DNA from 3 places in the Methylobacterium sp. CM6246 genome. Region 2 is predicted to be linked to each of the others. Evidence: riboswitches for the same ligand, from Rfam matches in the RefSeq annotation. Region 2 holds a riboswitch; each other region holds the start of a gene.

What was found. Region 2 has a riboswitch for cobalamin ahead of ACYQPG_RS18890 (TonB-dependent receptor). Riboswitches for the same ligand answer to the same signal wherever they lie in the genome.
Positions count from the first base shown of each region.
Region 1: another riboswitch for cobalamin. It lies ahead of ACYQPG_RS31415 (TonB-dependent siderophore receptor); the one in region 2 lies ahead of ACYQPG_RS18890 (TonB-dependent receptor).
Region 3: another riboswitch for cobalamin. It lies ahead of ACYQPG_RS22775 (TonB-dependent receptor); the one in region 2 lies ahead of ACYQPG_RS18890 (TonB-dependent receptor).

Region 1 is NZ_JBTXKY010000003.1:245,549-255,859, reverse strand. Features, by position in the region: partial or broken gene ACYQPG_RS31470 (Crp/Fnr family transcriptional regulator) at 8-721, shown strand; gene ACYQPG_RS31465 (DUF6894 family protein) at 721-978, shown strand; gene ACYQPG_RS31460 (SMI1/KNR4 family protein) at 1,490-1,978, opposite strand; gene ACYQPG_RS31455 (hypothetical protein) at 2,088-2,636, opposite strand; gene ACYQPG_RS31450 (hypothetical protein) at 2,729-2,899, opposite strand; gene ACYQPG_RS31445 (DUF2157 domain-containing protein) at 3,105-4,448, shown strand; gene ACYQPG_RS31440 (GDYXXLXY domain-containing protein) at 4,445-5,107, shown strand; gene ACYQPG_RS31435 (winged helix-turn-helix transcriptional regulator) at 5,278-5,655, opposite strand; gene ACYQPG_RS31430 (alpha/beta fold hydrolase) at 5,787-6,665, shown strand; gene ACYQPG_RS31425 (hypothetical protein) at 6,796-6,930, shown strand; gene ACYQPG_RS31420 (hypothetical protein) at 6,983-7,276, opposite strand; cobalamin riboswitch at 7,918-8,126, shown strand; gene ACYQPG_RS31415 (TonB-dependent siderophore receptor) at 8,180-10,311, shown strand, end outside.
Region 2 is NZ_JBTXKY010000001.1:3,884,338-3,894,648, forward strand. Features, by position in the region: gene ACYQPG_RS18885 (DMT family transporter) at 62-388, shown strand; gene ACYQPG_RS18890 (TonB-dependent receptor) at 436-2,460, opposite strand; cobalamin riboswitch at 2,701-2,898, opposite strand; gene ACYQPG_RS18895 (cell wall hydrolase) at 3,316-3,906, shown strand; gene ACYQPG_RS18900 (hypothetical protein) at 4,409-4,714, shown strand; partial or broken gene ACYQPG_RS18905 (transglycosylase SLT domain-containing protein) at 5,071-5,617, opposite strand; gene ACYQPG_RS18910 (hypothetical protein) at 5,577-6,074, opposite strand; gene ACYQPG_RS18915 (hypothetical protein) at 6,162-6,371, shown strand; gene ACYQPG_RS18920 (hypothetical protein) at 6,522-6,860, shown strand; gene ACYQPG_RS18925 (hypothetical protein) at 6,857-7,051, shown strand; gene ACYQPG_RS18930 (hypothetical protein) at 7,059-7,286, shown strand; gene ACYQPG_RS18935 (sugar transferase) at 8,006-8,677, shown strand; gene ACYQPG_RS18940 (hypothetical protein) at 9,413-9,592, shown strand; gene ACYQPG_RS18945 (helix-turn-helix domain-containing protein) at 9,527-9,793, opposite strand; gene ACYQPG_RS18950 (hypothetical protein) at 9,857-10,108, opposite strand.
Region 3 is NZ_JBTXKY010000001.1:4,707,774-4,718,084, forward strand. Features, by position in the region: gene ACYQPG_RS22770 (PepSY domain-containing protein) at 1-1,000, opposite strand, end outside; gene ACYQPG_RS22775 (TonB-dependent receptor) at 997-3,180, opposite strand; cobalamin riboswitch at 3,473-3,668, opposite strand; gene ACYQPG_RS22780 (HigA family addiction module antitoxin) at 3,930-4,289, shown strand; gene ACYQPG_RS22785 (HigA family addiction module antitoxin) at 4,833-5,327, shown strand; gene ACYQPG_RS22790 (NUDIX hydrolase) at 5,815-6,243, shown strand; gene ACYQPG_RS22795 (PLP-dependent cysteine synthase family protein) at 6,340-7,275, shown strand; gene ACYQPG_RS22800 (RluA family pseudouridine synthase) at 7,423-8,862, shown strand; gene ACYQPG_RS22805 (alpha/beta fold hydrolase) at 8,829-9,542, opposite strand; gene ACYQPG_RS22810 (hypothetical protein) at 9,761-10,207, shown strand; gene ACYQPG_RS22815 (HAD-IA family hydrolase) at 10,239-10,311, shown strand, end outside.

The DNA of each region.
Region 1 (10,311 bases), on a different contig from region 2:
CAGGGCTGTGTCTCAGCCTCATCAATCCAGCGTCCGCAACCGCCTGCTGAAGGCACTGTAGGCCGACGACTTCGCGTTGTTGCAGCCCCATCTGCAGAGGATACAGACCGAGCTTCGCCAGCCACTGATCGCGCCCAACACCCCGATCAAGCAACTGTTCTTTCCAGAGGTCGGCTTCTGCTCGATCACCACGGCCGCCTTCGACAAGAAGGTCGAGGTCGGCATCGTCGGACGCGAGGGACTGGTCGGCGCTTTACCCATCCTGCTCAATGCCGACCGCACGCCGCACGAGATGTTCATCCAGAGTCCGGGCGAGGTTCTGAGCATCACCACGGAAGCGCTGTGCGCGGCCGTCAGCCAGAGCGCGAGCCTGCACAAGCTGCTCCTGCGCTCGATTCAGGTACAGTTCCTCCAGACGGGACAAACCGCCTTCGCGAACGCGAGCCTGACCATAGAAGTGCGCCTCGCCCGCTGGCTGCTGATGTGTCACGACCGGCTCGACGGCGACGAGCTTCAGATAACGCATGAATTCCTGTTGATGATGTTGGGTACGCAGCGTTCCAGCACGACCCTGGCCGTCCAAACGCTGGAGGGACACGGGCTGATCCAGGGGCGGCGTGGACGCATCTCGATCCTGGATCGCGAGACCCTGGAGAAGGTGACGGACGGCAGCTATGGCCTGCCCGAGGCCGAGTTCGTCCGACTGATTGAGGAGGCTTGATGCCGCGCTACTTCCTCAACGTCCGGCATCGGCCCGGACCTGCAGGTCTGGCCGTGGATCCGGAAGGCGAGGAGTTCGCTGACTTGGACGCCGCGCGTGAGGGTGCCCTGTCGCAGGCGCGCGTGATGATCGCGCGGGACCAGCATACGTTCATTCGCGACTGGATGGACTGCTCGTTCGAGATCATGGACGAGGCGGATCATCCCGCGCTGACGGTGCCATTCAGCGACACCGTACCCGTAAGCGACTGGGACTGAGCGCGCTCGACACTGGTCCAGCCAGGTGCGTGGAAACGGCTATTTTGCTGCTCTGACGCCGAGAAGCGGACCACCTGAAACCGACCCGTCCCCGCTGTAGGTCTCTGCTCACCGGACAGCCTGCAAGCGGACGTTCCTGACTTCTGCAAAGGGTCGAGCCTGTGTGAAAACGAAAGCGCTTGCCGAAATTGTAGAACAATCCTCTACGCTGCAGACAAGCGGCCCCGCTGCAGGGCGGTTCTGACGCGATTTAGGCCTATATTTCGGCGCTGCCCAGGTTGTTCTTGGGAAGATCCTTCTACCCCTTTGTCGTTTTCACACATCCTCGGTCGGAAGCAGCCCCTCGCGGCGGGTAGCATCCGTCAGATTTTGACCACTCGGCGCTTCGGCACCCCAATCGCCGGGGCGGCCGGCGTAGATCGGGCTTCCTCGCCGCGCTGGACTTCGGGCCCGTTCATAGTGTTCGCAACACGGACGTTGCCTAGTGCCGACCGCGGATCGGTACCAGCCTTCAGGCTTCCAGCACCGACGGCTCGTCCTCGTCGTCGTCTCCGGTCACGAAACCCGCAACGAGTTCGTCGAAGCTGTGCGCGACCTCGAGGCAGCCCGACGTCGACATGTTCTCGAACAGGAAGAGGACGACCGAACGCCCCTCCTTGCCGGGCCGGTATTCGAAGGCGAAGTGCCAGCCGTTTCCGGCCTCGGAGAAGACGATGTAGCCGGGGTAGGCCTCGTGGTACCGATGGTTGATCTCCGCGATCGGTGAGATCCCGTCTTCATCGGGTACGAAGCTGAAGAGCTCTCCCAGACCGATGACGTCGCGACCGCGCGGCGAGTACGGGTGAGGGAACTCGACGCTACCCGGAAAAGGAATGGCACCGTTGTACTGTCTCGCGACCTCCTCGAAGGAGTCCGGGAGCTGTACCGCGAATTCGGCCTCGAAGGCCTCGATATGATGAGGTGAAATTTCACCGCCGTATCGCCATTCGACATCGCTCATGGATGGTTTCTCTCGAGCGACCGCCGGACATGCAAACTGTAGCCGTCGATGTGACCCGCTTTCCGGTGGATGCCATTCGGCCGGGGAGAACGCCGTAGGCATGGCGGGTTCAGGAAGGATCGTCGGCGGTCCCGTCGACCGGGGCGGCCAGGCAATCGAGCACGGCCTCCACCGCGAATTGGGCGATCGACGAGCTCGGCACGACCCCGCAGCGGACGACGAGGAGTGCCGCGAGTGGCCCGAGATAGCGCTTGCGGACGCCGGCAAAGACGAGGATGCCCCCGAAGGTCTCGTCGATCGACGGACGGACGGCATTCACTCCCTCGAGCAGGACGGCAAGCACACGACGATAGCTTGCGACCAGACCATCGGCGTCCGAGCCGGACGGAAGCGCCGGACGCTCGACTTCGAGTTCGTGCATTCCCCCACGGCACTGCGCGATCGCGAGTCGGGCCAGCGAAACCATCTCGGACGCGGGCTCGTCGGGATGGTTGGCGATCAGTGCAAGCGCGACCTGGCTCTCGACGATCGTTCGGCGGAAGGTCAGGTCGCGCATCATGTCCGGCAGGCCGCGCGGACTGTTCGGAAAGCGTTCGTTCATCCCTTCGAGGATGGCGGCGGTCCGCGACCCGTGCGCGATCAGCAGCGGGAAGGTCACGTCTTGTCGGGTCTCGCCAGCAGGATCGCCGTCCGAACGGCCTGCCGTCTGATATGGTCGGACGCCTCGGGGTTCGCCATCTCCCGGGGGGGCTAGGCCTGCGTGGCCACGGCGACCGCCAGATCGACGCCGTAGCCTTCGCCCAGCATGAACAGCGTCGTCGTCGGATCGGCCATGAAGGTGTCCACGGCGGCACCGATGTCCTCGGCGGTCACGGCCTTGGACTTAAAGAGTTCGCCGACGGTCGGGTTCGTGCTGGCCATGGACGCACCGTAGCAGGCGCTGCGGATTGGGGAAGCTTCGCCGGCGGCGCGTCGACGGGGTCGACCGACCAGATCCATCAAGGCGATCCAATCCATTCAGTCGACGATAAGCATTATTCGATGTGCCGAAAGACGCATCGGATATCGGCAGCCGAGCTTTAAGGGTTCATCACTCAAGGTGTACGGCATTTCTTGAAGGCTGCCCATGCCGCTATCGTATTCCGCACGCCTGCGGCGCGATCTCCGCAATTGGCAGGAACGCGGCCTGATCCAGCCGGAGCAGGCGGAACGCATCGCAGCCCACGCCTTCGCGCCCCGCTGTTTCAACCACCTGCAGGCCGCGCTGGCTCTATGCATCCTCCTGCTTCTGGCCCCATCCATCATCGCGTTCGTGGCGGCGAACTGGTCCGTCATGTCGCCCGCGTCCCGGCTCGTAGTCCTGTTCCTCGTCAACGCCGCGGCCGTGTCGGGCACCTTCCTCGCCGCGCAGCGGCATGTCCGAGATCGGGCAGGTTCGACCGGCAGGCTCGTGGATGGGTTGGCGACGCTGTCCCTGGCCGTCGCGGCTGCCACGCTGGCCCTGGTCGAGCAGACCTTCCACGTGACTGCGGATCCCCTGCGCTTCGCCGGGACCATTGCCGCTCTCGGCATGGCGACGGCACTCGTCGCACGTTCGGGCGGCGCGGCCGTCGTCTCCTGCATCGCCCTCATTGTAGCCGACATCGGGTTTGGAGGGCTCGACCTCGCTACGCTGCGAGGGCACGCGCCCTCCGGAGCAGGGATCTGGTTCTGGACGGTGGGTCCGGCTCTGTTCCTCGCAAGCCTGTCCGGCTGGCTGCCGGCGCGACAGTCCACGCTCCTCCTGCTTCTGGTCGTGCTCGCCAACCACCTCGGAGGCGCGCCTGCGGGTCTGACGTTCCTCCTGCCGCCCGACCGGATCCTGACCGTCGCAGCGCTCGCTCTTGCCGTCGGCCACGTGCTGTCCCGCCTCGAAGCTCGAGGAGACGGGGCCTCGCGCGTCCGCGAAGGTGCGCATGCCCTGACGCGCGCGGCCGTTGGCCTCTGCCTGTTCGGCATCGTCATGGTATCCGTGCGCACGCTCGGCTTCGGCGTTGCGCGGCCGACCTTCGCGGCGGCCCTCGCCCTCGCCCTCGCTACGATCGCGATCGCGGCGTTCGTTCTGGCACGCTTCCGTCCGCCCACGAGGGCAGCATCTCCCACGGGCGATCTCCTCGTTCTCGCTGCGGCCGCACTGGCGCTTCTGGTCTGGCTCGTCGCCGGCGCAGGCCGGGAGGCTTCGACCTTCTGGACCATGTGGGGCGGCATCGTCCCGGCACTCATGCTCGTCGTGGCAGGCGACCTCGAAGACAGACGCGAGCTGTACGGCTGGGGGATGGCGCTCACCGCGGGCCTCACGATCGCCATGCTCGCCGCCTCCCGCAACCTCATCGCATTCTCGGGGAACCTGCTGCTCTGCGCCGTCCTCCTGAGCGTCGCGCTGGTGGCCTGCCGCTCGGCTGCCCGCCGCATCGCCGGGAGGGTCGCATGAAGAACCGGCTTCTCGGTCTCGCCTTCGCCGGCCTGCTGGCGATCCAAATCTCGCCATCGGCGATCCTGGCGTGGCAGCAGACGCAGCGGCTGAACGACGGGCGCCTGGTCCGATTGGCGGTCGAAACCCGAGACCCGCGAGACCTACTGCGCGGCGAGTACAGCGTGCTCGCCTACGAAATCGGTCGCCTTCAGGGGATCGGCGCCGGTACGACGCCGACTGGCTGCGACCTCGATGCCCACGAGACCTGCAGGCTCGAGGTCGGGCGAGACGTCTACATCCGGCTCTCGCCCGATGCCGACGGCGTGCACCGGGCGGATGAAGCGTCGTTCGAGGTCCCGGCCGGGGACGGTCCGTTCATCAAGGGCAGCCTAGGTTCCGCTTCGCTCGTGCGTCGAGGGGCTCCTCTCGGCACTCGGGCCAGGAGGGCCGGCGAGCCAACGGAGCCCGCCACCTGCCAGCTTTCGGTCTGTCTGACGGGTGTCGTGAACTACGGCATCGAGCGGTGGTACGGAGCGCAAGGCGTTCCGGCCAAACTCGATCGGACCGCACGCAGGGACGTTCTCGTCGAGGTGCGCGTGGCCGCGGACGGATCTGCGGTGATCGATGGCATCGCGGTAGCCGGTAAAGCCTTCGCCAGGACTGCCCGCCTCTGGTGAGGCTCCGCTTCCAGGATCTCTACGCGAGCTTCGGAGACTTCCTCCTCGGCGAGGTCCGGGGCAGCTTCGACGCGGGGTAGGTGCCGGGCACTCATCCCATGCCGGTCGGGCCGCGACCGGCCCATCCCGGCGACCGGGTCGATGTCGCCGCCCTGGCGCGACCCGAAGGATCACGACGCATCCGCGTTCCTGGCATCGTAGTCCCGCCTCGCCGCTTCGAGGTCGTCGAGATGCTTGATCGACCAGTCGTACACGGCCCCGAACGGAACCTGCAGCGTCCGTCCCAGCGGGGTGATCGAATACTCCACCGCGACTGGCGACGTGGCCAGGACCCGACGGGCGATGAGGCCATTGCGCTCGAGCCGTCGCAGCGCCTGCGCCAAGGCCTTGTGTGTGATGCCTTCCAGCCGACGCTTCATCTCGTTGAAGCGCGTAGGGTTGTCGCTGAGAATGGTTAGAATCATCACCGCCCATTTATTGGCGACCTGATCAAAGAAAGATCTTGCCGCGCAGTCGGCGAAGAAAACGTGATCGACGTCGGTCGCCAAGATATACTCCGATATACCTACGCACTAGCAGGTGCGTAATTGAGCGTAGCTATCCATCGTATATTTAGGGGCCAGCTTTGAAAAGCGATCGGCCGTGCATGTCGTGCGGCTCCAATGAATGGAAGCGGACGATGCCGACAGAACCGGACCTTTCACGGCGCAGCCTCCTCGGGTTCGCGCGCGGTGCGATTGCCATGGCGTCGTTGCCGGGCGCAGCGATCGCAGCGACGCCGTCGCCTGTAAAGCTATTTGCCACGGAGACCGGCAAGGGGCGCAACGTGATGTTGCTTCACGGTTGGACCGCGGACGGGGAGGACTGGAGCTGGCAGCTCCCCGTTCTGGAGGCCCGCTATCGCACCGTCACCGTCGACTTGCGCGGTCATGGTCGATCGGCGGTTCCGCCGTCCGGGCGCTATCTTCCTGCCGATTACGTCATGGATATCGAGGCGCTGATCGCAGGCAGGTACAAGGGCGAGCGGTGCATTCTGGTCGGCCATTCGATGGGCGGGCAGATCGCCGCCCGGCTGGCGGCCCGACGGCCCGACCTGATCGAGGCGGTGGTATCCATCGATGGATCCCTGGGCTTCGCGGAGGAAACCGCACCGCTGTTCCGCAAAGTCGCCCGCGACCTGCAAACCGGCGATCCTTCTATCGTCGCTCCGTCGCTATTCGAGAGCGTGTACGACACGGCGACGCCAGCTGCGCTCCGGCGCTGGCACGCTCGCCGCGTCCAAGGCATGCCGGCCCATGTCGTGCGGGAATCGTTCGGCCCGTTGTTCGTCGGATCCGATCAGGTCGGAACAGGCGCGCCAAGCGAGCGATTTCTGAGAACCGTCACGACGCCGTTCTACCACCTGTGTCGTGACCCGGCACAGGCTCGACGCATGCAGCCGTGGTTCTCCCACCCCGCTTCGAAGGTGGATTCCTGGGATCGTGCAGGGCACTGGATCATGCAGGATCGCCCGGACGAGGTGAATGCCGCGATCACGGCATGGATCGACGGAATCTGATCCAGGGCTGCGCAGTACGTGGTCGTTGCGTTCGGATGCAGAGAGCACCAGAAAGCTGATGCCCGTCTCGTCATTCCAGGGGCAGAAGGCGCGCCTTCGAACTGCAAGCAAGGTCCCTGGAACAGTAGACATGCTCGGACTCTACGACTGGGCGCAGTTCCATTTCCTGCGCTGGCGCTACCCGCCGCGACCCATGACCGGTCTCGGGGCGATACTCACGCCCGAGCAGCGGAAGCGCATCCTCGAGAGCAAGGCAGACGTTTGAGCCGATAGGATGGGGGATGGGCGCCGCGCATCCCGGCGGCGCCCGGTCCTTCTCAGTAGCCGACGTAGCCGCCGGCACCCTGGCCCGGACGTGCCACGCCGGAACCGGTGGCGGGCGGGGCGGCCTGCCGCGACGGCGCGACGACTTGCTGGTTCTTCGCCTGGCGGTTGGCCAGCGCCCGGCCGGCGGCGCAGCCCCCCATGGCGCCGATCACGCCGTGCCCGGCGTAGTGGCCGGCGATACCGCCGACGATCGCGCCCTTGATGCAGCCCTTCGCCTCGGCCGCCTGGCTGGCGACCATCAAGGTACCTGCCGCCAGAGCGGCCATTGCGACACGCGACATCATGATGTTCGTTTCCCGTGCGGCCTCATTACCGCGACAGCGATGTATGTATCGGCAGGCCGGATGTAAGACTACGTCAGACAAATTTAAGTGAATGCCGGCATCTTGAAGTTTGCATATTCCAGTTGTCGCCTGGAGCGGCAAATCACACGGCCGATCGCCGACGTGAACGATGCTTGAACGAGCTTCGATGGATCGCGCGGCGACTTCCGTTCGGCGCCTGACCATTCGGTCGATGCGGCTCCCCACCCGGCCGCGGGCGAACTACCGGTTTTTACCCGGATTCTGGTAATTTACCGGACGGCCGGTAAAAGCCGGTAATTCGGCTGCCCATCCACCATTCCGGGCAGTTCGCAGGCGCACCTCTTCCGATGTCGATTCCGGACGATCTAGCGGTCGAGTTCGGACGCTTGGTGCCTTCCGCGAAGGGTGGACAGCGGAAGTCGGGTCTACGCCCAGAAGCGGACCGTCGGCTTCGCGCCCATCCCGGTCATTCAGCCGGCTCGGACAAATTTTCGGAAGCGGACATCGACAGCGTCCCTTGAGCCGATCGCATAGGAACAGCCTTTGAGATCGTTCTGTCGCGCTACAGACACACTGCGACACAGAACCCATATCTCTTGTTGACGCGACCCAGCAACGCAGCTGATGGTGACGATGACGGTTCCCTTTGGGGATCAAAAGGGAACGCGGTGAGGATCAGTCCGTGAGGGTCGATCCGAAGCCGCGGCTGCCCCCGCAACTGTAAGCGGCGAGCCCTTCACCACCGACGTCACTGAGCCGCCTCGCTCGGGAAGACGGTGAAGGGCAACGACCCGCGAGCCAGGAGACCTGCCGTCAGTCGTGGTCACACGCGAAACGCGCTGGGCGGGGTGCCCCGGCGGGTGCGGAAGCATGCGCGTGCGTATGGCTTCGGCCTCGTTCGCGGTGACGTGCCACTGCCGTTGCCCGAGGCCGTCCGCTTTGTCCTGTTCCGCGTCGATCCCGATCCTGCCCGTGCTGGCGCTCGCCTGTGCGTTTCCCTCCCTTGCCAGCGCGCAGGCCGCACGGTCCGAAGAGGCCGCCGTGGTCCTCGACGCGCTCTCGGTCGAGGGTACCCTTACCGCCACGCCGACCTACCGGGTGCCGGAGCTCTACAGCGGCACCAAGACGATCACGCCCCGCTTCGACCTGCCGCAGCAGGTCGACGTGATCCCCCGGGAAGTCCTGATTGACACAGCCGCGACCCGCGTCGAGCGCGCGCTCGACTACGTGCCCGGGGTCGGAAAGCAGAACGATTTTGGCGCCCAGAACCTCGCCCTCTACTCCGTTCGGGGATTCGCAACCCAGGACATTTTCTTCAATGGCTTCAACATCGCCCGCGGCTACAATGGCGCCCCCGACACCCAGAACGTCCAGTCCATCGAGGTCCTGAAGGGCCCGGCCGGCGCCCTCTACGGTCGCAGCGATCCGGGCGGGACCGTCAACATCCTGACCAAGCAGCCCGTAGCCCGACCCTTCGTCGAGATGGGCACGCTATTCGGCAGCTTCGGCACAGCCCGCACCACGGTCGATGCCGGCGGCGCACTGAGCGAAGACGGCAGCGTGCTCTACCGCTTCAACGGCGTCCTCGCCCGCCAGGACAGCTTTCGCGACTTCGTCGGCGGCGACCGGGTGCTCTTGGCGCCCGTGGTGAGCTGGCAGGTCACGCCCGATACCAAGATTACGTTCGAGGCGCAGTACCTGCGCAACCGCCAGACCTTCGACCGGGGCACAGTCGCGGTGAACAACCGCCTCGGCCTCGTCCCGCGCTCGCGCTTCTTCGGCGAGCCGGGCGACGATTCCGTGTCCGAGAGCGCGCTCCTGCAGGTGCGGCTGGAGCACGCCTTAAACACCGACTGGCATTTGCGAGTTGCCACGCACCTCAACACCGGAAGCCTGACCGGCCTGCAGACCGGCGCGACCGGCATCCTCGACGACGGGCGTACGCTCTTGCGCGAGTTCCGCCGGCACGACTTCACCTGGGGCGTCGCCATCGGCCAGGCCGAACTCGTCGGGCGCTTCGAGACCGGGCCCATCGCTCACACCCTGCTGCTCGGCCTGGAGCACGAGCGCTACAACAGCACCGAGAACCTGCTGCGCTCGACCCCGCGCCTCGACCCCTTCGCCATAGACCTGTTCGACCCCATCTACGGGCAGGCCAAGCCTCCGTTCACGCGCCGCTACAGCGCCAGCGAGAACGTCGGCAACACGGCAATCTACCTCCAGGACCAGATCGCGCTCAGCCCGGAATGGAAGTTGCTGCTGGGCAACCGCACCGACTTCTACAACCAGACCTTCCGGGACAAGGTCGCGAACGAACGGACCGAGCAGGACCGCACCGGCTTCTCGCCCCGCGCCGGCCTCGTCTACCAGCCGCTGTCGTTCCTGGCGCTCTACGGCAACGTCGCCGCCTCGTTCCGCCCGAACACCGGCTTCGACAGCGCGTCGCGGCCCTTCGCGCCCGAGACCGGGTTCGCCTACGAGGTTGGGACCAAGCTCGACCTGTTCGACGGCCTCAGCGTGACGGCCGCCGCCTTCCACATCGAGAAGGAGAACGTGCTCACCACCGACCCGGCGGACTTCTTCTTCCAGATCGCCGCCGGGGCGGTGCGCAGCCAGGGCTTCGACGTCAGCCTGGTCGGGCAGGTCACGCCGGAGTTCCGGGTGATCGGCGGCTATGCCTTCATCGACGCGGCGGTCACCCGCGACGAGGTGCTTCGGGTCGGCTCGCCGCTGCTCAACATCCCGCGCCATAGCGGCTCGCTGCTCGGCATCTACGAGATCCAGGCGGGCGACTGGAACGGTTTTGGGATCGGCGGTGGGTTCCGGGCGGTCGGCTCGCGGCTCGGCGACACCGGCGTCGAGAGCTTCCGCTTGCCGGGTTACATCCTGACGGACGCGCTGGCCTACTACCGCTACGAGAACCTGCGCTTCGGGCTCAACGTCGACAACATATTCGACGCGACCTACTACGAGCGCTCCTACAACACCTTCTGGGTCGGCGTCGGCGAGCCTCG
Region 2 (10,311 bases):
TCCGAAGAACCGATTTTCACTTGAGACTGGCTCCGCGCCTGCACAAAAGGTCTTCCGCGCGATGAACCCTTTCCTGATCCTCGGGCTCGCGATCGGCGCGGAGGTCACCGCCACCCTGGCGCTGAAGGCCGCCGACGGCCTGACCAAGCCGGGCCCCACCCTGATCGTGGCGGTCGGCTACGGCACCGCCCTATGGCTGATGTCGAGCAGCATGGACATGCTGCCGATCGGGGTGGTCTACGCGATCTGGTCCGGGGTCGGCATGATCGGCGCCGCACTCGGCGGCGCGTGGCTGTACGGCGAGGCGATCAGCCCGACCATGCTAGTGGGGATCGCGATCATCGCGGTGGGCGTGGCCATCCTGGCGTCCGGGCAGGGCCAGCACTGAGCCGGATCCCCTCCGGGCCCCGGGGTCGCGCTCAGAATCGGCCGCGCTCAGAACCGGCCCGCGATGGTGAGGCGCACGGCCGTGGGCTCGGCCGGGTGGAACACGCGGTCGGTCAGGCCCTCGGCGGGCTCCCCGGGCAGGCGCGAGACGTAGGCGTAGGTGATCTGGTCGGACTTGCTGTTGGTCAGGTTCAGCACGTCGAGGGAGACGCTGACCCCGTTCTCGAAGGCGTAGCCGACCCGGCCGTTGAACAGGGCGGTCGGGCGCGAGCGGATGGAATTGTCCTCGATCAGCGGGCGCGGCCCGAAATACCGGAACCGCAGGGAGCCGAACCAGCCGAGCGGCGCGCCGAAGGTGATGCCGGCCGACGCGATGGTGGTAGGCGCCTCCGGCACCCGGGTGCCGACCGGGTCGGAATCGGAGAACCGGGCGTTGGTGATCGTCAGATCGCCCTCCAGCGACAGGAACGGCGTCAGCGCGTAGCGGTTCGTCCACTCGACGCCGAAGCGCCGGGTCGGGCGGCTCGGCTCCGTGGTGCCGGTGTCGCCCTGGAACAGGTTTTCGGACGCGAAGTCGAGCCGGAACAAGGCGAGGCTGGTCTCCAGCCCGGCGATCGAGCGGTTGCGCAGCCCGACCTCGTAGCCGGTCGAGGGCACCAGGAACGGCGCGCGGCCGATGTTGAACAGGGGGCTTGCCGGATCGACCGTGGCAGTCACCCCGCGCACGTCGTTCGAGTGGAAGCCGCCGCCGTAATTCACGTAGAACTCGGTGTCGAACCACGGTCCGAGGGTCAGGCCGAGCTTAGGATTGACGATGCCGTCGCGGGCCCGGCCCGAATTGGCCGGCGTGTCCGAGGCGACGCGGGCATCATAGCCGTCGGCGCGGAAGCCGAGGCTGGTGCGCAGCCAGTCGGTCCAGCGCACCCGGTTGTCGAAATAGAAGGCCCCGCTCGTCTCCAGCACCCGATCGTCGAGCACGCCCGAGCGGTATTGCCGGTTCGTCGTGTTGAACAGCCCGACCCGGATGCTGTCGGTCCGGGTCTGCACGCCGACCTCGTTCTCCATCGGACGCCCGAACAACGCGCCCTGGAAGATGTGCAGCGCCTCGCCGCCGCCGATGATGCGCTGGTCGAGCTGGTGGAACTGGTCGCCCGCGACGGGGTCGTTGAGGACATAAGTGAAGTCGTTGAACAGGTTGAGCTGCGAGCGGATCACGTAGGCCGAGGCCCGGGTCACGCCTGTGTCGTCGGTGCTGCTGAAGCGGCCGGACAGCGAGAGGCGGCTCGTATCCCCGCCATCCGTGGGGTTGATCGTGCCGTATCGGCCGATCAGCCCCTGAGCGACGGCCCGCTCGGGGATCTGGTTGGTGGCGGTCCAGCGGCTGGCATAGGCCATGCCCGTGACCGAGAAGCCGTCGAGCGCCGTGCCCTGGCTGTAGCGGGCGACGGTGCTGATCTTGCGCAGGGCGTCCGGGACCACCCACGGACCGTCGTAGACCTGTGCGTCGGCCGCGACCAGGAGGTTGCCGTCCCCGATCGGGGTCGAGGCGATGGTGAGCGCGCGCTTGTAGCCGAAGCTGCCGATGGCGGTGAGCGCGAGGTTTTTCTGGACGGTGTCGAGATAGTCGATCCGCACCGAGCCGGCGGAGGCGAAATCGCCGTCGCGTACGAAGTACGGCCCCTTGTGGAACTCCACCGCGCCGACGAGTTCGGGGATCAGGAAGTTGATGTCGGCATAGCCCTGCCCGTGGGCGTGGGTGCGCATGTTGAGCGGCATGCCGTCCAGGAACAGGGCGATGTCGGTACCGTGGTCGAGGTTGAAGCCGCGCAGGAAGAACTGGTTGGCCTTCCCCTCCCCGCTATGCTGGGTGACGATCAGGCCCGGCACCGCCTCCAGCACCTCGCCGGGACGCGTCACCGGCCGGCTGTTGAGCTGGGCGCCCGTGATCACCCCCGCGCTGGCGGAAGCCACGGGCAGGAGCGGGCCGCCGATGCCGGTCACGCCGCTGACATAGCCCGCACTCGCGGCGGCACCGCCCCGCGGGGCCCCGGAAGGCTCTGCGGTGACCGAGATCTCGTCGAGCGTCGCCTCGGTGTCCTGGCTCGGCCGGGATCCGTCCCGGGCGGAGGCCGCCGGGGGCAGCAGCGCCAGGGCCGTCAGCACGGCCAGTTTCGAGAGCGTCAAGCGCGGCACAGGACGGGACACGGGACCTCGGGCGACGGCAGTGGCACGTCACCGCGAACGAGGCCGCGCCGACCGCGCTCGCGCGGGCGTCCCGGCACCCGCCAGGACACCCCGCCCAGCGCGTTTCGCGTGTGACCACGACTGACGGCAGGTCTCCTGGCTCACGGGTCGCCGCCCTCTCGTCGTCTTCCCGGGCGAGGCGGCCCAGTGACGTGGTGACGAGAAGGCTCACCGCTTACAGTTGCGGGGGCAGCCGCGGATTCGGGGAAGACCCCTCACCGCGTTCCCTTTTGATCCCCGAAGGGAACCGTCCCGGCCACCTTCGAGCCAAGGCTTGGGTCCCGTCAACGTCCCGGCACCGGTTGGCGGCGTGTGTGTCTATCGGATGACACCGGGCCCTCGGCCGGCTCTCGTTCCAGCCGAACGAGGCCGCCGACCGGGGGACTCGTCCCTCCGATCCCGGACGGCTCCGGGCGATGCTACGCTAATGGTATCGCGAAGCTTTTCCGCCCGGACCTGCGGCTCCCGCTGCGGCTCCGGTCCGTCCCGCGAGGGGCCGCGTTCCAGGGCTGTCCGTGGTCCGCCAGCGCGGGCCGACCGGCGTTCGGGGCGATCCACGCATGCCGGCCCGCCACATCCTCGCCGCGAACGTGCACACAAGCTTGGCGCGTACAACGATCGAGAGTGGCGACGCCGGGCAGGGCGATCGCCCTGCCCCGAGGCCGGAGGACGGAGCGCTGATGCATGCAGGGTAGCGAGAGGATCAAGACCGTTTCGGGGCTGGTCGCGCTGGCGCTCGCCGGCGGCCTCGGTGCGTGCAACACCGCGTCACCCCTGACCACAGGATCGATCCCCGGCCGCAAGCCGTCGATGGTGGTCACCGACGCCGAGCGCGACTGCCTCGGCCGGGCCATGTATTTCGAATCGAACCGCAGCGACGAATCCGGTCTGCTGGCCGTCGGCACCGTGGTCATGAACCGGATGGAGGCCGCGATCTTCCCGGGCGGCATCTGTGCGGTGGTCGGGCAGCCCGGGCAGTTCGCCCCCGGCGTCCTGACCAAGCCGATGCAGGACCGCGACCTCCAAAAGGTGGCGGATGCCGCCGACGCGGTGCTGGCGGGCGAGCGTCACCCGAAGGTCGGGAAGGCGATGTATTTCCACACGGCCGGCCACCACTTCCCGTACACGAACATGCACTACGTGGCCGTAGCCGGCGGCAATGCCTTCTACGAGAAGCGCAACTCCCGCGCCGCCAAGGCGGAAACGCCGGCGCCCGCCGCCCTGCCCCCGACGGTGTCGAGCTACGCGGCCGGCCCGGCTGCGCCGACGCGTTAGCGCTGCGCACAACGATCCGAACGGCCTTGCCGGATCCGGATCGCGCTTCCGGCGCGGGTCCCTCCCCTTGCCGCAAGCCTGCGCCCCGGCACCACCCGCTCGCAGCGCGTGTCCATCCCGCTGCGAGCGTGGCCGCCCGCGACCACGCGGGCCGGCGGAAGCCGCCGCAAGCCATACATCGGGACGCGGCTCCCGACAGGGACGCGGATCGACCGGCATAGAACGAGGCGGTGCTGTCGATCGCACCATCTTGACCGGTCATGGCAGATGAAGTGACATCGCGCGCGGCGGTAAATCTGTTGATTGGCTCCGTGACCCGCGGAGGCGAGATTTACATCGACGGGCGACGCCTTAGCTTGTCGGTTAGAACTACCCACGAATCACGGATCTGCCGCCGATGATTGCCCACAGGGTAGCGCTCGCTGGTGCGGTCCTCATTCTGAGCATCGCACCGGCAGCCTCTCAGTTGCGCCGCCCGATGACCTGTACGGAGGACGTCTCGGTGGGGCTCGACGCGGCCCCCGGCCCCGAGGGTGCAAAGCCTCAGCCGCACCGGGCGCGGACCTTCTCGTTGGTCTCCGGCGGCGGCTTGCTGACCGTCCTCTCCGCCGGGCGGTCCGACTATTACGAATGTCAGGTGGCGTCGCCGCGCTTGAATGAACGGACCCCGCGCAACGCGATCAAGTGCCAGAACGGCGTATATTTTCTTCTGATCGACCTAAACAAGCTGAACTTCGTCGAGGCGCAGCTCAATCCGGAGGATCGCGGCGAGATCAAGATGAGCTACGGAAGCTGCAAGATCCTCTGACTGCGCTCAATCCATCCGGATCAGGATGTAGGCCGAGACCGCGATGACCGCGATGGTCACCGCGAACAGCAGAAGCGTCCTGGCGAACGCGCCGTCGGGCGGGTCTGGTGCGTCGTTCATCATGCTCTCCCAGCCCCGGAAGGATGGTGGCGTTTGCCGTCTTGCTCAACGTATGAGCGGCCAATAGGCAGCATCCGCATAGAGTGGTCGGTAATCTGCGCTGTTGGCACTGAAGAAACCGTTCCTCGTCTGCATCTCTCGCCGCCTAGCCGGAAGGGACGTGGCATGCCTCGAGGGGATCGGCGCCGGCCACCGTGATCGAGCGTGCCCGCGGCCGCCCCCGGTCGAAGGGTGCATCACCGGTAGAACTGCGTCGCCGCCGGGGTCCATTGCCTGAATCCGGTCGCGACCATGTTGGCGACCACCCGGCAGATATACTGTTTCTGCGCCGCATTGTTGTTCGGCCCGGCATGGTAGCGCGCCACCGCCATCGTCCAGCTGCCCTCTCGCTTCTTGAACTCTTGGAGGAATTGGGTGGCGTACTGGACGTTCGCGAGCCGGTCGATCATGGCCTCGACCGAGCCGAGCTTGCCGCCGTGATAGAGGTGGTTGATCTGCATGCAGCCGAGGTCGATCGGGCGGATGCCCTTGCTGCGCGCTTCCGTGAAGCGAGCGATCACGTCCCGCGGCCCCGTTCCGAAATAGGCGGTTCCGGCGAAGCTCATGGCGTAGGGTTGAAGGGAGCCGCGCTTGCTGATCCTCGGTCAGGCCGACGGCGTAGAGCACGCCCAGCGGCACGCAGTAGCGGGCGGAGGCGCGCGCCATCTCGGCCTCGCAGACATTCGCCACTGCCGTGACAACGCTAGAGATAAATGCCGCTCTCACGAAGACGTACCACTTCATCCGTCCGTTCCCTTTTGCGTCTGTTGCCCGCTTGGCGCTGCTCGTCCTGCTGCTGTCTGGTGCCCTCGTTGCCCGCGCGGGCCCCGTCGTTGAACGATGGCGACGCGTGAAATTGTGAGCCGTCCGACGCGGTCGATGCCTCGGCTGAACGCGCCTGCCCGACGATGCCCCCGGCTTGGTAGCTGCCGTGGCTCAGGAGGTCGGTATGGATCGCCGTATGCTCGCGCAGCAGCGTGGCGGTCTCCGACTGCGAGGCGCGCGGATGGGTTAAAAACTGGCCATTGGAGAGCTGCACCTCCAGGGTGACGACCCCGAGATCGTCCGGCCGAAGCCGGATCTTGAGGACGCGCAGCGGCCCGTCCGGGACGCCGCCAGCCGTCGGATCGGCATGGGTCCGGCCTTGCACGGCGGCCGCGGTCGCGCTCTCGAGCTTCTCCCGGATGGCCGTCGCGATCATCGGCAGGGTTCGGCGGGCAAGCTCGTGGCGGTCCCGCTTCCGTCGCGCGATCCGGCCGACACTGCGGCATCCTCCGCATGCTCGCCGATGGAGGCGAGAACGGCCCGCTCGATCCAGGAGATCACCTGGCTTTGCGCAGGTGCGACGCCCATCGGCTTCTGGGGGGCGGCCGTGTCGAATGCCGTGGTCGTGCCGCGGATCCGGCTTCGACTGGACCAGCGGCTGAAGCTTCAGCGCCGCTGCGGCATTCAGGGCCAGCAGCGCGGACAGGGCGCCTGCAGGATCGAGAATCGTTGACATCAGGGCCGGGCGGCTTCGCACTCGCAGGCTCGGGCGCGGGCGCGCCACCCGCGACGTTGGGCTTGAAACGAACCGCACGGCCCAGCACCGCGACGCTCGCCCCGGCGCCGCGAAGGACCTTCGCGACGTCAGGCGGATCTCGCTTTGGTGGCCGCCGAGGTGATTCGTAGGAAGGATTGCCGGCTGGCAGTCGGGCGCTTCGCGGCGTTCGTAGGCGTCGCCGAGACCACGGTGCGCAACGCGATCTGCGAGGCCCGGAAGCTCGAGCTGCTGACCGTCGAGGAGCGTCAGATCACCGGCTTCCGCAGCGAGACCAAAATCGTGCGGATCGTCTCGCCCGAATGGACCGCCCGGCCACGGCTGGCCCAAAGGGAGAATGCCGCCGAGTCTCCCCCGTCCGGAGAGAAGGTCATCACCACCCTGCTTTTCGGGGGGAGAGGGTGCAAGTCCGCAAAGCGTATGTCCGCTGAGGCTGCAGATCTGTGAAAGACGAGGCCAGCGGGACCAAAACAGGGGCTGCCGACAACCGGCTGTCGACCTCGACCAATCAGGCCAACCGAGAATGCGCGCGCGTGGTGGAACAGGCCGAGCCATGCGGTGAGGATCTGCAGCCGTTCGGCGAGACGGACGAGAAAACAGGATTGAGAACGAAACAGTTCTCGCAGTCGACCCGTTGAGGACGCCATGACCTGCATCGCGCTCCTTATCGAAGCCCCTCAGGGGGTACGGTTCCTCGTCGCCGCCACACCGCGGGAGGCTGCGCTGAAGGCCGAGTCCGTTATTGCCGCCATCCCGCAAACCCAGTTGCCCGTTCCAGCTTGGGTTGCGGGAGCTAGCTCTGGCACGGCCGATCGCCTGATGAACTACCTGGCCGACGTGCAGATGGAGCGCTTGCTGGAGGGGGCCCTCTGAGACCATCTCAGGATTTGCTAAAGCGTCGCCTCTTCCGTCTGTGCGCCTGAGGCGTTCGCGACACCGCAAAGCGTGCGGCGGCCAAGCTCGTGACGACAGGCGCTCTCCGGGCCAGTTCCCCACAGGGCGCCCGTGAAGCCTCGGCCGGGCAGTCGCGGGAGGGTCGGCGCGGCGGGGGAACTGGACACCGCAAGCGCCGGCACACGGCCCGGATCTCTGATCGTCGGAGGCAATCCGCAGGGATCTCAACGAGTACTGGTGACCCGACACAGAACTCCAGCCTCTGCTCCTACCTCGAACCCATTCAAATCCCACGGCAGGATTGATCTTGTTGTTGCGCCGCAAAGGCGAAATTTCGTCAAAAAACACAATTTAAAATTGTTTTATTATGGGACTACTGTGCGCGTCTCATGCATATCCGTAATGCAGCTTAACCTCCCAGATTGGTTCTGCCACATTCGCGACATGATCCGCGGCGTTAACCAGCATTAGCCTGCTGAGGCGACCGCCAATATTTTTTAATATGCTCAACTATCGACAGAATGTTGGCCGTAATAGTTCGTTAACTTACCGATGATTTATCATTCGTTCCGTCTCTACTGTGAAGCATAGCCATGTCGCATACCGCAATTTACCAAGAGATCGAGCATGTTTTTGCATTGCGGCATAAGCTCGACATCACGCATTTTGGTGTGGATGTTGAGAAGGTCCCAAGCCCGGTGATCGAAGCGACCGAGGCTGTTCTGCCGGATACGCCGTTCGTGGCGCGTGGGCTTCGGCTGGATTGGGCGGCCAAGCGCGGGCTCGACATCGGGGTGGCGGCGACCGCGCTGTTCCTGCTGCTGCCGCTGATGCTGCTGATCGCCGTGCTGGTCTGGGCCGGCGACCGCAAGGCGCCGATCTTCCGGCACATGCGGCTCGGCCGGGACGGACGCAGCTTCGGCTGCCTGAAGTTCCGCTCGATGGTCACGGACGGCGAGGGCGTGCTGGCCGCGCACCTGGCCGCCAGCCCGAGCGCCCGTGCCGAGTGGGCCGCCACGCACAAGCTCTCCGACGATCCGCGCATCACCGCCATCGGCCAGGTGCTGCGCAAGACCTCGCTCGACGAGCTGCCGCAGCTGTGGAACGTCCTGCGCGGCGAGATGAGCCTGGTCGGCCCGCGCCCGATCGTGCAGGCCGAGGTCGCCCGCTACGGCCGGGCGTTCGCGACCTGCTTTGCCGTGCCGCCGGGCGTCACCGGGCTGTGGCAGGTCTCGGGCCGCTCCGACACCAGCTACGCCGAGCGCGTGGCGCTCGACCTGGACTACGCCAGCCGCTGGAGCCTGCGCCGGGACATCGCGATCATGCTGCGCACCGTCCCGGCCGTGCTCGCCCAGCGCGGCAGCAAGTAGCGTGGCCGTGCCGCCGAGGGACCACGCCATGCAGGACGACAACCCGCTCTGGTGCGATTACGCTGAACCCGACGAGGCACCCTGTCGAACGCTGCTCGTTTTAGCTGGCTTGGTGTCCATCGCGATGAACATCATCGCGGCTACGATCCGGGTATGCCGGATGTCCGACCAGCTGTGGCCCTTGAAACCAACTCAGTTGGCTCAAACTCGAAGGGTGCGGGTAGAGCCGCTTTAAGCCGCGTGGTAGCTGTCGCAAACCTGCGTGGCCTTAAACGACGCCCTTGCCCACGTCGTCCCGCGAAGTCGGCGCAGCTTCACATATGCGCCAGAATTCGACAAAGCCTACGACGTAGGCGGTGAGGACAACGGCGGCCCAATGCATCATCAGGTTTTTTAACACGGACGACCCATATTTGTGCAGCCAAAACCTTAACAAATTACAACATTTTGAAGTTGTGTCAGACCCTATGCGCCGGCTGTGAGGTCCTGCGTCACGTCCACTTAAAGAAAGCGGATTGTCAGGCGTGGGGACAACCGAACGGATCGCCTAACGCCTGCCGCCGGAACAGTGTGGGCCTCCTAAGCCGCCTCTGGTGCTCCAGTTCCAGCCTATGATGGCACGCGACAGCGCGGGCAGAAGGCCAGAGGTTGGGCGATGACGTGAGCGCGTTTATCCCCATCGCACGCGAGAATGCCGACCTGTGGTAGCAGCTCGCGATCGCCCAGGACATGCTGATGGAAACCGCGATCGACGCCGGTAGCATGCATGCGCTGATCAAGGCGGTTCAGGGCGAGCGCGATGCCTGGCGGAATGAAATCCTGGTGATTGCCGACGGCCCGACGTCCATCTCAGTCCGGGGTGCGCAGAAGAGGATCGGCGGCTCTGTTGAGATGGCGAAGGCTGTCGGGACGTAGACCAAGGATATCCATGACGCGTTCTCGGGCGCTGACATCGAAAACCTGTCTGCCGTTCTCGAGCTCGGTGATCACCCCGGGCTCAACCCGGGCGAGCGTTGCCAAGGTCTCTATCGAGTAGGCGCCGCGTAGGCGGGCGGCTTGGACCTGCGCAGCTAGGGTCGCATCGAGGGATGCAGGCTTTTTATCTGGATCGATCATGGGCCTTCGGTACGTGCAGGCTCGGACCGAAGTTTCTGCTCGGCGAGTTTTTTTGAGTGGTGGCTACACAGCTCCAAGCGCCCGAGGGCGGGGTTCGCCAAGCTCGGTCAGGCCGAGAAAAAGGGCGAGCCGCATCAATTCGGCGAGCGAAGATGAGCAGTCGCTGCCGTTCTCGACCGTTGCGATGAGCTCAGGTGTGAGGTGAACCAAGCGGGCTGCATTGTCCAAAGACATGCACATCCGGCTCCGTGCCGAGCCGGCGTGTGTCGCGAGATTGCGCAGCACGATTTCCCGTTGATCTTTGGTCTCGGCCATGAAGAATGTTGATCTCGTGAGGCACTGACGCCATCGCAAGATCGTTACTACGATGGGCGAACCATTCCAATAATAAAAATTACATCTAAGCCGAGTTTTAAGTCGGCTGCTCCTGATGCGCTGGACCACTGTTGTGGTGGCTCTTTCAAGCGTAGGGCCCACCGAATAAGAGCGTGGGACAAAACCCATTCGGGCGGGTTGGG
Region 3 (10,311 bases), 820 kb from region 2:
CCCACCAGCGACCGCCGACCGTGGTGAAGCGCAGCGACCGGGTGTCCGGGCCGGCGAGATCGCGCAGCCGCCCGACATCGAGCCCGAGCGGTCCCGGCGTTCCAGCGTAGGCGCTGCGCAGCGCGGTCGGCGGCGCGCTCGATGCGAACCAGCGGTTCGGGTTCATGGAGATCCAGCCGCTCAGGATGAACGCCCCGAGCCCCAGCCCGCCCGCCAAGCCGAACAGGTGGTGCCAGCGCGCCAGCCCGCGATAGGGCGTGACGGCGCCGTGCGCATAGCGGCGGCGCAGGCGCAGGCGCCAGATCCCGACGACCAAGCCGCTGACCGCCCCGAGGGCGGCGAATCCGGAGAGCCAGAGCAGCACCGCACGCCACAGCTCCGCCCGGGCGCGCAGCGGCGTCAGGTAGATCCAGTGCGGCACCGAACCGAGCCTGTTCCAGGCCCGCTCGAACCGGGTCGTGTCGAGGGCGATCTCCCCGGTTACCGCGGAGACGTAGAGCTCGGTCGCCTCCGGGTCTTCGAAGACGACCTTGTGGAACGGCCGGAGCGGGTCGTAGCGAGCGGTCACGGTCCACTGGTCCCGCTCGACCGGATCGACGCGGGCATCCGGCCGATCCCCGGCGGTGAGCCGCAAGGCCGCCTCCGCATCGACCGGGCCGAGCCGCGCACCGGTACGGCCCGAGACGGTCACCCGCGCTCCGTCGCGGCCTGTGATCCGGTAGACCGGCTCATCGCCGCGCATCTCCAGGGCGAACGCCGCCGGCACGCTCGCGAGGCCGCCGGCGGCGAGGGCCGTGTCCGGTGAGGCCGCGACGGTCTCCCAGTCGATCGGGGCGAGGCGCGCGAGGCGCTCGGCCGCTGTGAGTGCCGGGAACGGCACGTAGAGCATCACCAGTCCGGAGCCGATCCACAGGGCGAAGAACAGGGCCGTGGCGATCCCGGCCCAGCGGTGGACCAGCAGCAGCCAGCGACGCGCGGCTTTGCCGACCCGCTGCCTCACCAAGTCACCGTGTAGGCGACTTCCATCGAGCGCGGCCGGCCGAGCAGCCAGTTGGTGCCGACCCCGTTCACGGCGTTGCCGCTGATCGCGTAGACCTTGTCGAACAGGTTGTAGACCCGCAGGCTCAGGCGCGAATCCGCCGTCACCTGATGGTCGAGCACGAGGTTGACGAGGTGGTAGGCCGGGCGCCGGGCCGTGTTGGAGAAGTCGCTGTAGACCTGGCCGACGTTCTGGAGCCCCACGCGTGCCGTCCAGGCGCGGGCAAAGTCCCAGGTCAGCCAGAGATTGGCGACCCGCTCGGGCACGTCGATCGGCTGGTTGCCGGCATACGAGACGGTCGCGCCGTTCACGCTCTGATTGAACGTATCGTATTGCGCGTGCAGGAGCGCGAGGTTGCCGTCCAGCCGCCAGCCCGGGGCGAGGTGCCAGCCAAGCGCCAGCTCGAAGCCCTGCGAGGATTGCTGGCCGACCTGGGTCGACACGGTCGGCTGACCCGGCACGGTCGAGATCAGGTTGTCCTTGACGATCCGGTATCCGGCAACCGTCCATTCCAGTGCGCCGTCGAATGCGAGGCCCTTGGCGCCGATTTCAACCTGCGTGCCGGTGGCGAGCTGGAACCCTGAGAGCGACTGCGTCAGGGTGATGAGGCTGTTCACCGGGTCGGTCGCGAAGCTGTACTGGGCGTAGAGCGCGCTGTCCGGCGTCGGGTTGTAGACCAGCCCGAACCGGTAGCCGAGCGCCTGATAGGTTTTCTCGAACTGCGATCCGCTCTGCAAATCCTCGCGACGGAGCGTCGGCACGTCCAGGCGCACGCCGGTGAGGAACGAGAGCTTGTCCGACAGGATCACCCGGTCCTCGGCGAAGACCGAGGCCTGGCTGGTCTGTGTCGCGTAGGCCGGCTGCGCCCGCCCGTTCTGCGGGAAGTATCCTGGATCATAGCCTATCAGCGGCACGCTGGTGGTCTGGTCGAAGGTGAAATTGTTCGTGTGGCGGAAGTCGATGTGGTTCACGTCGAACCCGACCGCGAACGCGTTCGGCAGGCCGAACAGGTTGCCCTTGACGCTCGCGTCCAGGCGATTCCCGACCTGTTCCTGGCTGTGGTAGATCTCGGTGTAGCTGCCCCGGTCGACCAGCCCGGTGCCGCGGTTGTAGGTGTATTGCTCGGTATCGAGCCAATGCCGCCGGCTGGTGAGCCGATAGGCCGTATTGCGCACGATGATGTCGTCCGAGGGCGTCCACTCGGTCTTGAACTGGGTCCAGTTATCCGACCAGGTAATCTTCGCGTCGCGGACGTTGTAGTTGTTGAACCGGATCAGGTCCGGGATCCTACCCTCGACCAGGGGCGTGCCCCAGTAGCGCGCCGGCTCCTGGTAGCCGAGGTCGTGGCTCACCGTGACGGCGAGGTCCGGGCTCGGCTGGAACAGCAGGGCGGCCGAGACGGCGAGGTTGCGGAAATCGCCCTCCGGCCGGATCCAGCCATCCGCGCGGTTGCCGCTGACGTTGAGGCGGTACGCGAAGGTGTCGCCGAATTCCTCGCGCCCGAGCGCCCCGCCCGAATCCAGCGCCAGCCGCGCGACGCCGTCGGTGCCGATCACCGCGCGCGCGGTGTTGATCGGCACGAAGACCGGCTTCTTCGGCACCACGTTGATCACGCCGCCGATGGCGCCGTCGCCGTAGAGCACCGAGGACGGGCCGCGCAGCACCTCGATACGCTCGACGTTCCAGGTGTCGAACGGGAACGTGACCGTGTTGGCCCCGACATAGAAGCGTGTGCCGTCGTAGAGCTGCTGGATCGAGTTCGGGCCCGCGAAACCGCGCGACGTGAAGGCGCCGTTGCCGTTGCCCGGCGCCGCGATCGTGGTGATGCCGGTGGCGTCCTGGGTCACGGCTTCGGCGATCGTGTCCTGGCCGCGCAGCCGTGCGCTCTCGCCCGACACGATATCGACGCTCGCCGGCGTCTCCAGCGGCGTCAGCCCGAGCCGGCTCGCGGTCCGGTCGGGCGTGCGCAGGTTCAGCCCGGTCGGTGCAGCGCGGGTCAGGCTGACGCCGCCCTCCCCCTCGACGGAGAGCTGATCGAGGGTCACGGTTTCCTGGGCTGCGGCCGGGCTTGCCAGGAGCGTGAGCATGGCACCGCAGAGCGGTCTACGCCGGCTGCGACGAGGAAGTTTGGATCGCGACATGGTGAGGATAGGTCCGAGCGCGGCGGCCGCCGGTTCAGATGCCCTAATAGCAATGTAATAACATTACAATTGCGGATGCGTGTCTGATCCGGTCCGGTCCACGCGCGGCGGCCCGGGTGAAGGATCGGGCCGCGTGCAAACGCGGCCGGGATCGGCACGACAAGGGAAAGCATCGGGAACCGGGACGCGGGCGCGCTTGCTGTGGCACGTCACCGCGAACGAGGCCTCGCCGACCGCGCTCGCGCACGGCCGTCTCGACACCCGCCAGGACACCCCGCCTGACGCGTTTCGCGTGTGACCACGGCTGACGGCAGGTCTCCTGGCTCGCGGGTCGCCGCCCTCGCACCGTCTTCCCGGGCTTGAGACCCAGTGACGTGGTGGTGAAGGACTCGCCGCTCACAGTTGCGGGGACAGCCGCGGTTTCAGGGCAGGCCCCTCACCGCGTTCCCTTTTGATCCCCGAGGGGAACCGTCGCCGACTAGCGTGGCTGTATGCCGGTGGAACGTCAAGCGTGTGGATATCCGGCCCCCTGCGTGGGCGGCCTGCGATCAGGCGCACGATCGCCTCGCGCGATGCAAATTAAAATCTACTTATTTTACTTTTAGACAACTCAGGAACTTTTTTTGAGCTGTCACGTAAGATTTGCGAGCCGAAATCGGAGGTGTTTTAAGACGGAGCATCGGCTAAAATAGTGGTTTTCGTTCTATCGCTTATTCGCCAAATTTGCAAAACCTGGTAGGAGAATCATTATGAATTCATCCTATGTATTAGGGAATCCCTGTCATCCTGGCGGGTTTGTTCGCCGCAATATCCTTGAGCCGCGTAACCTAACTGTCATGGCTGCGGCCAGCCTGCTCAACGTGACGCGCCAAACGCTGTCCGACTTCTTGAACGAGAAGATCGCTCTTACGGCCGAACTGGCTCTGCGGGTCGAGAAGGTGTTCGGGGCCCGCATGGAGATGCTGATGGAGATGCAGACCCACTACGATATCTCGCGCGCGCGGAAACTCGAACAGAAGGTCGAGAGGGAACTCGCGGGCCGGACCGGCGTCCAGACCCCGACCGAAAGGCCTCAGGTAATCGTCAAGCGCGTCTTCGCGTTTGGGTGAGCTCAATTCGTGGCGACCGGTTCTCCGGGATGCCGGAACGTTACCGGATCTCCCCTGAGCGACGCGGGGTGAACGCGCATTGGTCGGGCTTCCACGCCTTGTCGTCGCTTCTTGGCCGGGACGCACCGCTTTGCGACGCATGATGGACGGCTCCTGAAAACACCTCGGCGCGTTTCCGCGCGGGACCGGGTGACGATCGCAGGGGGACCAGTCCCCATGCCTTGATATCGTTCGTCGTCACGGGCCAAGGCGATCGGCATTCTCCAGATCGGACAGTACCGCGCACGCGACCCTGATCGTGTTTCATCGGAGACATTTGCTCAGGCTGTATCGCGATCAAAATTATCATGCATATTTCTGAAGTTTTGCAGATTAATACAGTCAAATTCTCGATTTATTCGAAATAAATTTGTAAATCTGGATGAGATTGACATGCTGCAATCCGGTTGATATCGGCGATTTGATCGGATCTGCAAGACAATAAAATATATAACCGGCAAAATAAAGTAAGACTGTGGGTGGCTGAGGTAGTCGGCGATTCTGATGTTGCTGATGGAGCGCTGCTTGCGCCCATGTGCCCGTGAGGTCTGCCGCAGTTCCGATCAGTCGATCAAAACGCTCATCCGAAAACGATTGTGTCAATCGACGAAGGAGTCCCAGGTGAACGCTGTCCATCAACCGGCAAATCCGTGTCATCCCGGTCTGTTTGTTCGCCGCAAGGTCTTCGAGCCGCGCAACCTGACCATCATGGAGGCTGCCGGTCTTCTGGGCGTCACGCGTCACGCGCTCACCGACTTTCTCACCGAGAAGACCCCTTTGACTGCCGACCTGGCTTTCCAGATCGAGCAGGCGTTCGGGTACAGCATGGAAATGATGATGGAGATGCAGAAGCAGTTCGACATCGCCGCCGTGCGCAGGCGCGAGCGGAATGTTCGAAACGAGTCAATGTCCAAGGCCTGGTCCCAGGTCGCCGCGACACGGCTCCAGGTTGCGCAGACACGGGCTCATACGTCCGAACGGAAGCACGCCTTCGCGTAACGTTCGCACCTATCGGATCTCGGCTCGAGCGATCGCCGCCGAAGTCGGAGGCGGGTTCGGCATACGTGAGCGCGTTAAATCAAGGCTTTAGAACTGCTCCCGATGGCAACGTGTTCGGGAGCAGATCTAGGGATCATGGAGACCGAAGCTGTCGCAGCCGAGGGCGGGACTGTATGCTCGCCCTGCAAAGCCTCCACTTGTTCGACAGAATAGTCCGAGCAGCCGATAGGCCCGGGTAGGCCCGGAGGGGGTCCAAGGGCTCGCGACGCCCGCTGCGTCGGCGTTCGATGAAGCAGCGGTGAAATAGAACACCCGCTCGACGAAGCTTTCGGCACGTTGGACCCATCTGGTAGAGTGTACGGCCGACAACGAGGCGTTGCGCGCCGCCGCCGGGAGCCACGGACCCTGCACCCCGGGCCGTTGTCGGTTTACGAGCCGCAGCATACCAGGCCGCATGAATGTTTGGCGCCCCCCACCAGAGATTCGCGTGAAGGCGCTGGGCTTGCCCTGGCGCGGGCGCCAGCTGTTCGTCGCCGAGGTCTATACCGACGACGGGCGCCTCAAGGGCGTGCGGCAGCTCGGGGGCAGCGTCGAATTCGTTGAGCCGGCCGAGGCGGCGCTCGTTCGGGAATTCCGGGACGAGCTTGGTCCCACGGTGCGGATCCTCGGCGTCCCGTTCGTGACGGAGAACCTCTACACCCACGAGGGCAGCCCGGGCCACGAGGTGCTGTTTCTGTTCCCGGTTGGCCTGCCGCCGGGCCCGCTCGATACGCGGGAATGCGTCGTCTTCCACGAGGATTGCGGCACGCCGTGCGTCGCCCGCTGGTACGATCTGGACGTCCTCGATCGCGACGGCGGTCCCGCGTTGTACCCGGTCGGACTGAAGGCGCGGCTATTGGCCGAGCGGCGATCGTAGGCGCGCGTACCTGTGCCGAAGGGCGCTTTCCCTGCCGGGCGCACGGTGCGGCTGCTAAACGACGGCGGTGGAATCACCCACGCCGAGCCCGCGTCCGTGCCCTACCCCATCGCCGCGTCCGCCCTCGATCTGATCGGCGGCACGCCGTTGATCGCCCTCGATCGCGTCCATCCCGGGCCGGGCCGCATCCTGGCCAAGGCCGAATTCATGCAGCCCGGCGGGAGTGTGAAGGATCGTGCCGCCCGCGCCATCCTGCTCGCCGCGCGGGCGGACGGCCGTTTGGCACCGGCAGCTCCGGTCGTCGAGATGTCCAGCGGCAATATGGGGGCCGGCCTCGCCGTGGCCTGCGCGGCGCTCGGTCATCCGCTGCTCGTCACCCTGTCGGCGGGGAACAGCCCGCAGCGGGCACGGATGCTGGAGGCGCTTGGCGCGGAGGTCGTGCTGGTGCCGCAGGTCGATGGGGTGCCGGGGCAGGTGACCGGGGCCGATGTCGCGGCTGCCGTCGAGTCGGCGCAACGCCTGGCGGGTAAACGCGGCGGCTTCTATGTCGATCAGTTCCATGCCCCGGAGGGCGTCGCGATCCACCGGGATACGACCGGGCCGGAGATCTGGGCGCAATCCGAGGGGCGGGTCGATGCCTGGGTCGCCTCTGTCGGGACGGGCGCGACGTTTTTGGGTGTCGCCGCAGCGCTCCGGGCGCGCGATCCGCGCGTCGTCTGTGTGGCTGTGGAGCCCGACGGCTGCCGGCCGCTGGCGGGCGAGCTTGTCACCAAGCCGCGTCATGTCCTGCAGGGGACGGGGTACGGCAGCGTGCCGCCGCATTGGGATCCCGGGCTCATGGATCTGGCCGTCGCGGTGACCGACGACGAGGTCGTGCGATGGCGCCGGTTGCTGGCGACGCGGGAGAGTCTGCATGTCGGCTACTCGGCCGCCGCCAATGTCTGCGTCGCCGCCGCCCTGCTCATTTCCGGTCGCCTGCCGGCAGACGCGGTCGCCGTGACGGTGCTGTGCGACAGCGGCCTCAAATACTGATGGTTGTGGCGTCGGCCATCGCCGCCTTTGCCGCTGCGCCCCCGCGATGCTAGAGCCGGGTGACCCCATCGGTCCGGGTCCTCCGCGACGCCGCGGCCGATGCGCCCGGACGTTCCGTCCGAAGCGGAGACGGGTGCTGGCGGAATCATGACGACACGACCACCTCCCCGCGGCGGCCCGAAGGGACGCAAGCCCCCGTCCGGTAAGTTTCAGCCGTATGGCGATCGCGCCCGCACAGGCCCGCGCACCAGCGCCCGCGACGCGGCCGAGCGCGCGGCCCGCAACCGCGGCGACGATGCCGGCGCGCGCGATCCCTGGACCGCACCGGGCACGCCCCACGCTGTGGCGGCTGCGGCTGCGGCTGCGGCCGCCGCCGCTGCCACCGCGAAACCGAGGCCGCGGCCTGCCCGGGTCGAGCGCGACGATGCCGCGCCCCCGCGCAAGGCCCCGCCCCGGCCGAGCGCCAGGCCGGCCGCGAAGGCGTATGCCAAACCCGTCGAGACGCGGCCGGCTGCCCAGCCTTCGCCCCCCGCCCCGCCGGCCGGCCCGACAAGGCGCGAGCAGCGCGCTGCCGCCTCCGCGACCCTCGCCTCCGGGGTGCAGACCCTGACGGTCGAGGCGGACGAGGCCGGCATGCGCATCGACCGCTTCCTCACCGCGCGCTTTCCACTCCTGCCCTTCACACGGGTGCAGAGCATCGTCCGTAAGGGCGAGCTACGGGTCGACGGCAAGCGCGCCAAGCCGAATGACCGGCTGGAGCCGGGCATGAGCGTGCGCGTACCGCCGCTGCGCCTCGACCAGCCGACCGAGCGCCCGCGCAGCGCCGCGCGGGAGCAGGACGATGCCGAGTTCCTGCGCTCGCTGATCCTCTACGAGGATGCCGACATGATGGTGCTCAACAAGCCGTTCGGCCTCGCGGTCCAGGGCGGGTCGGGCACCGTCCGCCACGTCGACGGGCTGCTCGCCGCGCTGACCGGCCCGGACGGCCAGAAGCCGCGCCTCGTCCACCGTCTCGACAAGGACACGGCCGGCTGCCTGATCATCGCCAAGACCCGGTTGGCGGCCGCGACGCTGGCGAAGAGCTTCCGCTCGCGGGCGGCGCGCAAGATCTACTGGGCGCTCACCGCGGGCGTGCCGCGGGTGCGGCAGGGGCGGGTCTCGACCTACCTGGCCAAGGACGAGCCCACCGACGCCGATGCGCGGATGCGGGTGGCCAAGCATGGCGACGAGGGCGCCAGCCACGCGCTGACCTATTACGCGATGGTCGATCAGGCCGCCCAGAAGCTGTCGTGGCTGTCGTTCAAGCCCGTCACCGGGCGGACCCATCAGCTGCGCGCCCACGCGGCCCATATCGGCCACCCCATCGTCGGCGATCCGAAATACTTTTCCGTGGAGAACTGGGAGCTTCCGGGCGGGATCCAGAACCGGCTCCACCTGCTCGCCCGGCGGATCGTGATCCCGCATCCGCGCACCGGCCGGCCCGTGGATGTCAGCGCGCCGCTGCCGCAGCACATGGCCCAGAGCTGGAACCTGCTGGGCTTCGACGCCTCCCGCTACGATCCGATCGTCGAGGCGCCGGAGAGCTGATCGCGCAGCCACGGTACGATGGCCTCTGCCAGCGCCTCGGGGGCCTCCATCGGAAGCATGTGGCCGGAGCCGTCGATCACTATCAGGGCGGCGCCGGGGATGCCGTCTCGCAGCTCCCGCGCCTCGTCGAGGCTGCGCAGGCCGTCCTGGGCTGCTGCCACCACAAGGGTCGGGCAGGCGATCGCGCCGAGCCTGTCCCGGTCGCTCGCCCGCGTCTGTCCGGCCTGGCGCAGGAACACGTCGCCCCCGAGCCGGTCGCCCATGCGGCAGATGCGGGCGATCAGGGCGTCGTCACCGGCCCGGTCCGGATGCACCGATCCACGGATTGCGGACCGGCTGAGCCCGGTGAAACTATGGCGGCGCACGTGCCCGACGGCCGCATCCTTCCGGCGCGCCTGGGCGGGTGTGTCCGCCCGCGCCGAGGTGGCGATCAATACGAGCGCTCCGACCCGCTCCGGTGTGATGCGGGCCATCTCGCGCGCCACGTAGCCGCCCATCGAGAAGCCGATGAGGGCGAAACGGTCCGGCGCCTCCTCGACGACCCGCCGCGCCATCGCCGCGATGCTGTCGTCCCGGCCCAGATCGCCGTGCAGGATCCGCCCGAACGGCGCGAGGCTCGGGGCCATGTCGGCCCACAGGTCCGGATCGGTCATGAAGCCGGGAAGCAGAACGAGGGGCATGGCGCGGTCGTGATCCTCGGTGGCCCGGCGCATCGTCGGTGTCCGAGCGGCGCCCCTCTTTCGAGATGCGGCGCGCGTATCCCTGGTGCAGCGCGGACCGCAGCCTGAAAGTCTCCCGACCGGCACGCCTTGGCAATTGGCCGCCTCGCCTCATATGCTGATCCGCGACCCGCCGTTCCGCCGCGGGGCCGATTTCCCGCGGTTCGAGACCCTGACGCATGAAGCTCGCGACGCTGGCCTGCCTCGCTGTCCTCTGCCTGGTCGGGCCGGCCGCCTACGCCGCGCCGGGCGATCCGCCCAAGCCGGCCGTCCCGGCGAGCCCAGCCCCAGCGGCCAGCGTGCCGAAGTCGGCGCAGCCCGCGCCGGTGGGCGAGGCCCCACAGCCGGCGCCTCCGGCCGCTCCTCCATTGTCCCCTTCGATGTCCCCTTCGGCCGCCCCATCCGCAACCACGCCGCAGGCCGCCCAGCGCCCGGCCTCGAGCGCCCGGGCCGAGCGCCGCCGGCGGTCCTATGCGGCCTGCAACCGCGCCTCCCACCAGCGCGGCCTACGCGGCGGCAAGCGCCGACGGTTCCTGATCCGCTGCCGGCTCGGCTACGAGCGCACGCACGGCCAGCCGGCGCAGCAGAATCCCGGCCAACCGGTACAGCCGGGCCGGAAGCCGTGACCGGTCGTCTCGTGCCGGACGTGACACGGCGATGAAGCTCATCGTGTTCGACGTCGACGGCACCTTGGTCGACAGCCAGCACCTGATCGTCGCCGCCCAGGGGC